Regions from separate parts of the Caulobacter sp. DWP3-1-3b2 genome, predicted to be linked through region 1. Evidence: predicted binding sites of a transcription regulator. Region 1 holds the regulator's gene; the other holds the start of a gene.

What was found. Region 1 encodes HrcA, which represses chaperone genes, less so after heat shock. Its sites were predicted from a motif close to GTTAGCANTCNNNNNNNNNGANTGCTAAC; they were not measured.
Region 2: groES (co-chaperone GroES) is a predicted target of HrcA. The motif match lies at 1,250-1,278, and genes of this name have one in related genera.

The regions. Positions count from the first base shown of each region.
Region 1 is NZ_JAFCUB010000018.1:63,426-67,010, forward strand. Features, by position in the region: gene ACP7AG_RS12955 (low molecular weight protein-tyrosine-phosphatase) at 1-368, shown strand, start outside; gene ACP7AG_RS12960 (hypothetical protein) at 370-723, opposite strand; gene grpE (nucleotide exchange factor GrpE) at 832-1,449, opposite strand; gene hrcA (heat-inducible transcriptional repressor HrcA) at 1,462-2,535, opposite strand; gene rph (ribonuclease PH) at 2,647-3,375, shown strand; gene ACP7AG_RS12980 (helix-turn-helix domain-containing protein) at 3,522-3,585, opposite strand, start outside.
Region 2 is NZ_JAFCUB010000008.1:562-4,146, reverse strand. Features, by position in the region: gene ACP7AG_RS07915 (DUF4345 family protein) at 200-640, opposite strand; gene ACP7AG_RS07910 (protease inhibitor I42 family protein) at 744-1,130, opposite strand; gene groES (co-chaperone GroES) at 1,339-1,629, shown strand; gene groL (chaperonin GroEL) at 1,690-3,333, shown strand; gene ACP7AG_RS07895 (hypothetical protein) at 3,515-3,585, opposite strand, start outside.

The DNA.
Region 1 (3,585 bases):
TCGAGGTCGATTCGGCTGGCACCGGCGGCTGGCACGCCGGCGACTCGCCCGACCGCCGCGCCCAAGCGGTGGCCCGGCGCCACGGCGTCGAGATCGGCTGTTACAAGGCACGCCAGGTGAAGCTGGAGGATTTCCGCCGCTTCACCCACATCGTCGCCTTGGATCGCGACAACCTCGCCGACCTCACGGCCCTGCGGCCAAGCGATGCTACGGCGGAGCTGATGTTGCTGCTGGATACGGTCGAGGGGCGCCGAGGCAAGTCGGTGGCCGATCCCTACTACGGCGATGACGCTGGGTTTAATGTGACTTGGAGCGACGCCGTGGCAGGGGCGAAGGGGTTGGTCGAACGGATCGAGGCCAACCTCTAAATCAGAACCGCAGCGCCAGCTTGGCCCCGACGAACTTGCCGTCCGGATCGTAGCCGCGGGCCATGGCCGCGCCGCTGGTGTCGGCGCTGGGCTGCAGGCCGCAGAGCAGGCCGGCCGAGCCGGTGACGCTGTCCGTCCCGGCTTCCACCGAGGTGCGGGCGACGCCCGGCGGCAGCGGGGTCGGGGCGCGGCTATAGCGCAGCGGCAAGGCGGCGCGCGGCGAGGCCAGGTCAAGCGACCGCTGGGTGATGGCCGGGGTCTGGACCGCGAAGGACTGAACGGTCTGTGCCTGGCTCGCGCTGGCGATCAAGGCCGCGCCCAAGGCGATCGGAACGAGAAGGGTGGCGCGAGGCATGGCGGTCTCCAGCGGCGGACGCTTCAGAACTAGGCCCGAGAGACCCCCGTCTCAAGCGGCGCGATGTCGCGGCTCCGAGGCGGCGACCCGCCCCGGAGCCCGGAACGATCAAGCCTTGGTGTCGAAAGCCCCGCCGGTGTCGGCGCCGTTGCTGGCATAGGGATTGGCTGCGGCGGCCGGTTCGGCCGGCGCTTCGGGACCCTTGGAGCCCTTGGCGGCCACGGCGACCATGGCCGGGCGGACCAGTCGGCCCATCAGCTCATAGCCCGCCTGCAGCACCTGCAGAACGCCGCCGGCCGCGACCTCGTCCGAGGGCTGTTCCATCACCGCCTGGTGCAGGTGGGGATCGAACTTCTCGCCCTTGCCGGGCTCGAGTTTCTTCAGGCCATTGCGTTCGAAGGCGTCCTGTAGCGCCTTCTCGGTCATCTCGACGCCGATGATATAGTTGGTGACCGCCGGATCCTGCGACTCGCGCGGGCTCATGGCCGTGGCGCGCGATAGGTTGTCGGCCGCGCCCAGCAGGTCGCGGGCGAACTTCTGGATCGCGAAGGCGCGGGCGTCGTTGCTCTCGCGCTCGGCTCGGCGCTTGGTGTTCTCGGCGTCGGCCAGGTAGCGCAGCGCCTGATCCCTCAGGGCCGCCACCTCCAGCTTCAGGGTCTCGATTTCCTGGGCTGCGTCGTCGGTCTCGAAGGCCACGTCTTCGGCCGGCGTTTCGTCGTCGGTCATGTCGTACAGTCCCTATCCGTCCATCATCCGGCCGAGCACGCGGGCGGTATAGTCCACCAGCGGGATCACCCGGGCATAGTTTAAGCGGGTGGGCCCGATCACGCCGATCGCGCCCAACACCTTCTGCCGGCCCGTCATATAGGGCGCCGCGATCAGGGAGGAGCCCGAAAGCGAAAAGAGTCGTGTTTCGGCCCCGATGAAAATGCGCACGCCCTCTGCGGTTCGCACGTCGTCGAGCAGTCCGATCAGTTGGCCCTTCTGCTCCAGGTCGTCGAACAGCCGGCGCACGCGCTCCAGATCCTCAAGGGCGCTGGCGTCGGCCAGCAGATTGGCCCGGCCGCGCACGATCAGGGCGCGGTCGGGGTCGTCGCCGCCGCTCCAGGCCGCCAGTCCGTCCTCGACCAAACGCGCGGCGGTGGCGTCCAGTTCAAGCCGCGCCTTGTCGAGCTCGGCGGCCATCTCGGCCTTGGTCTCGCCGAGGGTGCGGCCGCGCAGGCGGGCATTGAGGAAGTTGGAGGCCTCCTGCAGCGAGGCCGGCGTGACCCCGGCCGAGCGCTTCATCAGCCGGTTTTCCACCGTGCCGTCGTCAAACACCATGATCGCCAGGGCCTGGTCGGCGCCCAGGGCCACGAACTCCACATGCTTGACCCCGCCCTCGCGGGCCGGCGTCACGACGATGCCCGCTCCGCCGGCCAGGCCGGAGAGAATGGCGCTGGCCTCGCCCATGGCGTCCTCGAACGAGCGGCCGTGGGCGAACAGCCGCGTCTCGATGGTCCGCCGCTCCTCCTCGCCGATGTCGCCCACCTCAAGCAGGCCGTCGACGAACATCCGCAGGCCAGCATGGGTGGGAATGCGGCCGGCGCTGCTGTGCGGCGCGTCGAGCAGGCCCAACTGCGCCAGATCCTGCATCGTGTTGCGGATCGAGGCCGGCGACAGCGACACATCGCGTGACAGGGTGCGCGAGCCGACCGGCTCCCCGGTCTCCAGATAGGATTCCACCACCCGTCGGAAGATATCACGGGCCCGGCTGTCCAGGTCGGTGAGGCTGGGCGTCTGAGCGGAAAACCCGGAAAAAAGCTGTGTCATGAAGCCTTCGAACGCGCCCGATCGGGCTATCGCGGGTTCAACGGGGTTGGACGCGCCCGTCAAACTTAGGATAAGCCCCGCATCCTATCACGCAAAGCCCTGGAGTTTCCCATGCGTCCGTCCGAACGCGCCGCCGACCAAACGCGAGACGTCACGCTGGAGACCGGCGTCAACCGCTATGCCGAAGGATCGTGCCTGATCAGCTTTGGCCATACCAAGGTGCTGGTCACCGCCACGGTCGAGGAAAGCGTGCCCGGCTGGATGCGCAACAAGGGCGCCGGCTGGGTCACGGCCGAGTATGGCATGCTGCCCCGCGCCACCCACACCCGGGGTCGTCGCGAGGCCGCCGCGGGCAAGCAGAGTGGCCGCACCCAGGAAATCCAGCGCCTGATCGGACGGTCCCTGCGAGCGGTGGTCGATCTCAAGGCGTTGGGTGAACGACAGATCAGCCTGGACTGCGACGTCATCCAGGCCGACGGCGGCACCCGCACCGCCGCCATCACCGGCGCCTGGGTCGCCCTGCGCCTGGCGGTCAATTATCTGCTCGCCGAAGGCGTGCTGAAGACCGACCCGATCATCGGCCAGGTAGCGGCCGTCTCGTGCGGCGTGTTCGATAATGTCCCGGTGCTTGACCTCGACTATGAGGAAGACAGCCAGGCCGAGGCCGACAGCAATTTCGTGCTGACCGGCTCGGGCGACATCGTCGAGGTCCAGGCCACCGGCGAGAAACGCGGCTTCTCGCGCGGCGAATTCGACACCCTGTTCGCCCTGGCGGAAAAGGGCATCGGCGAGCTGTTCGTCATCCAGCGCGACGCGGTCGCGGCGGCGAAGCCTCGGTAGGGTTCTTTACCCTCTCCGCTTGCGGGAGAGGGTAAAGAACAGAAAAGCCGCGGCAGCCGAAAGGCCGGTCGCGGCTTTTGTCGTCTGAGGGACCCCTCATCCGTCAGCTTCGCTGACACCTTCTCCCGCAAGGGGAGAAGGGAATTTTAGTCCACATCCTCCAACCCGCCGTCGCCGGGGCCGGACTCGAAGCCCATCAGGTCGCCCGGC
Region 2 (3,585 bases), on a different contig from region 1:
CCGTGCAGGCCGACAGCAGCGCCAGGGCGGAAACGGCCAGGAGGGTGCGGGGAAACATCAGGCGGGCTCCGGATCGGACGGCCTGTGGGCCAGATGGCGCTCGTCGCGCTTCCGGGACCTACGTCGATCGGGGACATGACCAAGGGCATGTCCCCGCGCCTAAGCCGCCTCGATGTCCGGCAGGGCCGGCCGAACCGCTCTAGACCAGTTTCCCGCCCATGATCACCAGCCGCCCTGGATTGAAGAACGGCAGGCTCAGGGTCACGGCGATCATCACCTCGAAGGCCAGGCTGCCGAAATTGACGCGGGTGCGGGCCCGGTCGACCAGGGCCGAGACGGCCCGGCCGAGCGCGGCGCCGAACCAGGCCATGGCCAGGGCGAAGGCCATGGCCGCGCCGACGCTGGGCTGGTAGCCGAGGAAGAGCGCCGTCGTGGCGTGCGACAGGATCAGCAGGCCGCCGAACGCCCGGCCCTGGGTCAGGGCGTCGACCGACGGAGCCGCGCCCTCAGCCAGGTCGAGACTGGCCCATCCCGCCAAGCCTCGCGCGGCGCCAGGGCGGGTCAGGGTCAGCCCTCCCAGCACGCCGCCGATCACGCAGGCGATCACCGCCAGGACCAGCGAAAGACCGTAACTCGACATCATGACTCCAAGTCCGTCACGCGGGCGCCCGGCAGGCTGCCTCGCGGTTTGAACGCCGTCGAGCGCGCGAAGTCGCTGATCTCTAAGGCGATGTGATCGATCATCAGCGCACCTTGATGTGGAACACGACCTTGCGGTCGCTCGGGCTGTCTGGCCGCCACGGCTGCTTGAGGGTGAAGGCCAGGTCGGCCTTGCCCATGCCCACCGCCTGGTAGCGGTAGATCGTCTGGACCGGCGCGCCGGGCATCTTGGCGTCGGTGATCTGGCTGGAGCCGCCGCCGAGGATCAGGATCGGCGCCTCCTCATCCAGCCGCCAGGCGTAGCCCGTGCCGGAATTCAGCGGCAGGGCGATCTCCAGCCCCTGGCCGCGCGCCAGGGTGATCGCGCCCGCATCGGCGTCGGTGACCGTGCGTACGGGCGGCGGCGGGGCGCTGGCGCAACCGGCGACGAGGAGGGCGGTGGCCAGGGCCAGGGCGGGAAGCGTCTTCATGGCGTCTTTTTCTGTCCCTATGATCTTTCATCGAACCGGCTTTGGCGCGCTTTGCCCACAGCTAATCGGCGGCCCTCGTCCTTGACTTGCGCCACCCCCAGCCTTAACTCCTGCCCGGCGTTGGCACTCGGTGGGAGTGACTGCTAACAGCACCGCTCCCCGCCTGCCTTCGAACCGTAATTCTAACCGTCCCGACGGAGAAGACCCTATGAAGTTTCGTCCTCTTGGCGACCGCGTCCTCGTGAAGCGAGTCGAAGAAGAAACCAAAACCAAGGGCGGGATCATCATCCCCGACACCGCCAAGGAAAAGCCGCAAGAAGGCGAAGTCGTCGCTGTCGGCCCCGGCGCCCGCAATGACAAGGGCGACGTCGTCGCTCTCGACCTGAAGGCCGGCGACAAGATCCTGTTCGGCAAGTGGTCGGGCAGCGAAGTGAAGGTCGACGGTGAAGACCTGCTGATCATGAAGGAAAGCGACGTCCTGGGCGTGATCGAGGCCTAACGGCTTCTCTCGTTCGAACCGCTCTCCACTCCAGTTTCTCATTTAGAAGGGCTCATACACATGGCCGCTAAAGACGTTTATTTCTCCTCGGACGCTCGCGACAAGATGCTGCGCGGCGTCAACATCCTCGCCAATGCGGTGAAGGTGACCCTCGGCCCCAAGGGCCGCAATGTCGTGATCGAAAAGTCCTTCGGCGCCCCGCGCTCGACCAAGGACGGCGTCTCGGTCGCCAAGGAAATCGAACTGGCTGACCGCTTCGAGAACCTCGGCGCGCAGATGATCCGCGAAGTCGCTTCGAAGACCAATGACAAGGCCGGCGACGGCACCACCACCGCGACCGTCCTGGCCCAGGCCATCGTGCAGGAAGGCCTCAAGTCGGTCGCCGCCGGCATGAACCCGATGGACCTGAAGCGCGGCATCGACAAGGCCGTCGCCATCGTCGTCGCCGACATCAAGGCGTCGTCGAAGAAGGTCACGACCAACACCGAAATCGCTCAGGTCGGCACCATCTCGGCCAATGGCGACAAGGACGTCGGCGAGATGATCGCCAAGGCCATGGACAAGGTCGGCAACGAAGGCGTCATCACCGTCGAGGAAGCCAAGACCGCCGAGACCGAACTCGACGTCGTCGAGGGCATGCAGTTCGACCGCGGCTATCTGTCGCCCTACTTCATCACCAACGCCGACAAGATGGAAGTTCAGCTCGAAGAGCCGCTCATCCTGCTGTTCGAAAAGAAGCTCTCGTCGCTGCAGCCGCTGCTGCCGGTGCTGGAAGCCGTCGTCCAGTCGGGCCGTCCCTTGGTGATCATCGCCGAAGACGTCGAGGGCGAAGCCCTGGCCACCCTGGTGGTCAACAAGCTGCGGGGCGGCCTGCGCGTCGCCGCCGTCAAGGCCCCGGGCTTTGGTGATCGTCGCAAGGCGATGCTGGAAGACCTGGCCATCCTGACCGGCGCTCAAGTCGTGTCGGAAGACCTGGGCATCAAGCTCGAGAACGTGTCGCTCGACATGCTCGGCAAGGCCAAGAAGGTCACCATCACCAAGGACGACACCACCATCGTGGACGGCGTCGGCGAGAAGACCGCGATCGAAGCGCGCATCACCCAGATCAAGCGCCAGATCGAAGACACCACGTCGGACTACGACAAGGAAAAGCTGCAAGAACGTCTGGCCAAGCTGGCCGGCGGCGTTGCCGTGATCCGCGTCGGCGGCTCGACCGAAGTCGAGGTGAAGGAAAAGAAGGACCGCGTCGACGACGCCCTCAACGCCACCCGCGCGGCCGTTGAAGAAGGCATCGTCCCCGGCGGCGGCGTCGCCCTGCTGAAGGCCTCCAAGGCCCTGGCCGGCCTGACCGGCGAAAACGCCGACCAGACCGCCGGCATCGCGATCATCCGTCGCGCCCTGCAGGCCCCGATCCGCCAGATCGCCGAAAACGCCGGCGTCGAAGGCTCGATCGTGGTCGGCAAGGTTCTGGAAAGCGACTCGCCGACCTTCGGCTTCAACGCCCAGACCGAAATGTATGTCGACCTGATCGTGGACGGCGTCATCGACCCGGCCAAGGTTGTCCGCACCGCTCTGCAGGACGCCGCCTCGGTGGCCGGCCTGCTGATCACCACGGAAGCCGCGATCGTCGAGTCACCCAAGAAGGGCGGCGCCGGCGGCGCTCCCGGCGGCGGCATGGGCGGCATGGGCGACATGGACTTCTAGTCCACGCGCTCAGCTGCTTGCTGAATGTTAAGGAATGGGGCGGGGCCGAAAGGTCCCGCCCTTTTTCTTTTTGGGGTGATGGAGGGGTGCTGGTCGCGGATAGGCCGCGTGTCCTTCGGGTAATCCGACCCTCGCTTCGCTCTAGCTTCTGACTCATTGCGGCCGCTAGGAACGGATCCACTTATCTTGGGAGAAGCGTACCCTTACGGACCTGTTTCTCACAGTCCCAAGCAAGCATTCCGTTGTCGGTAG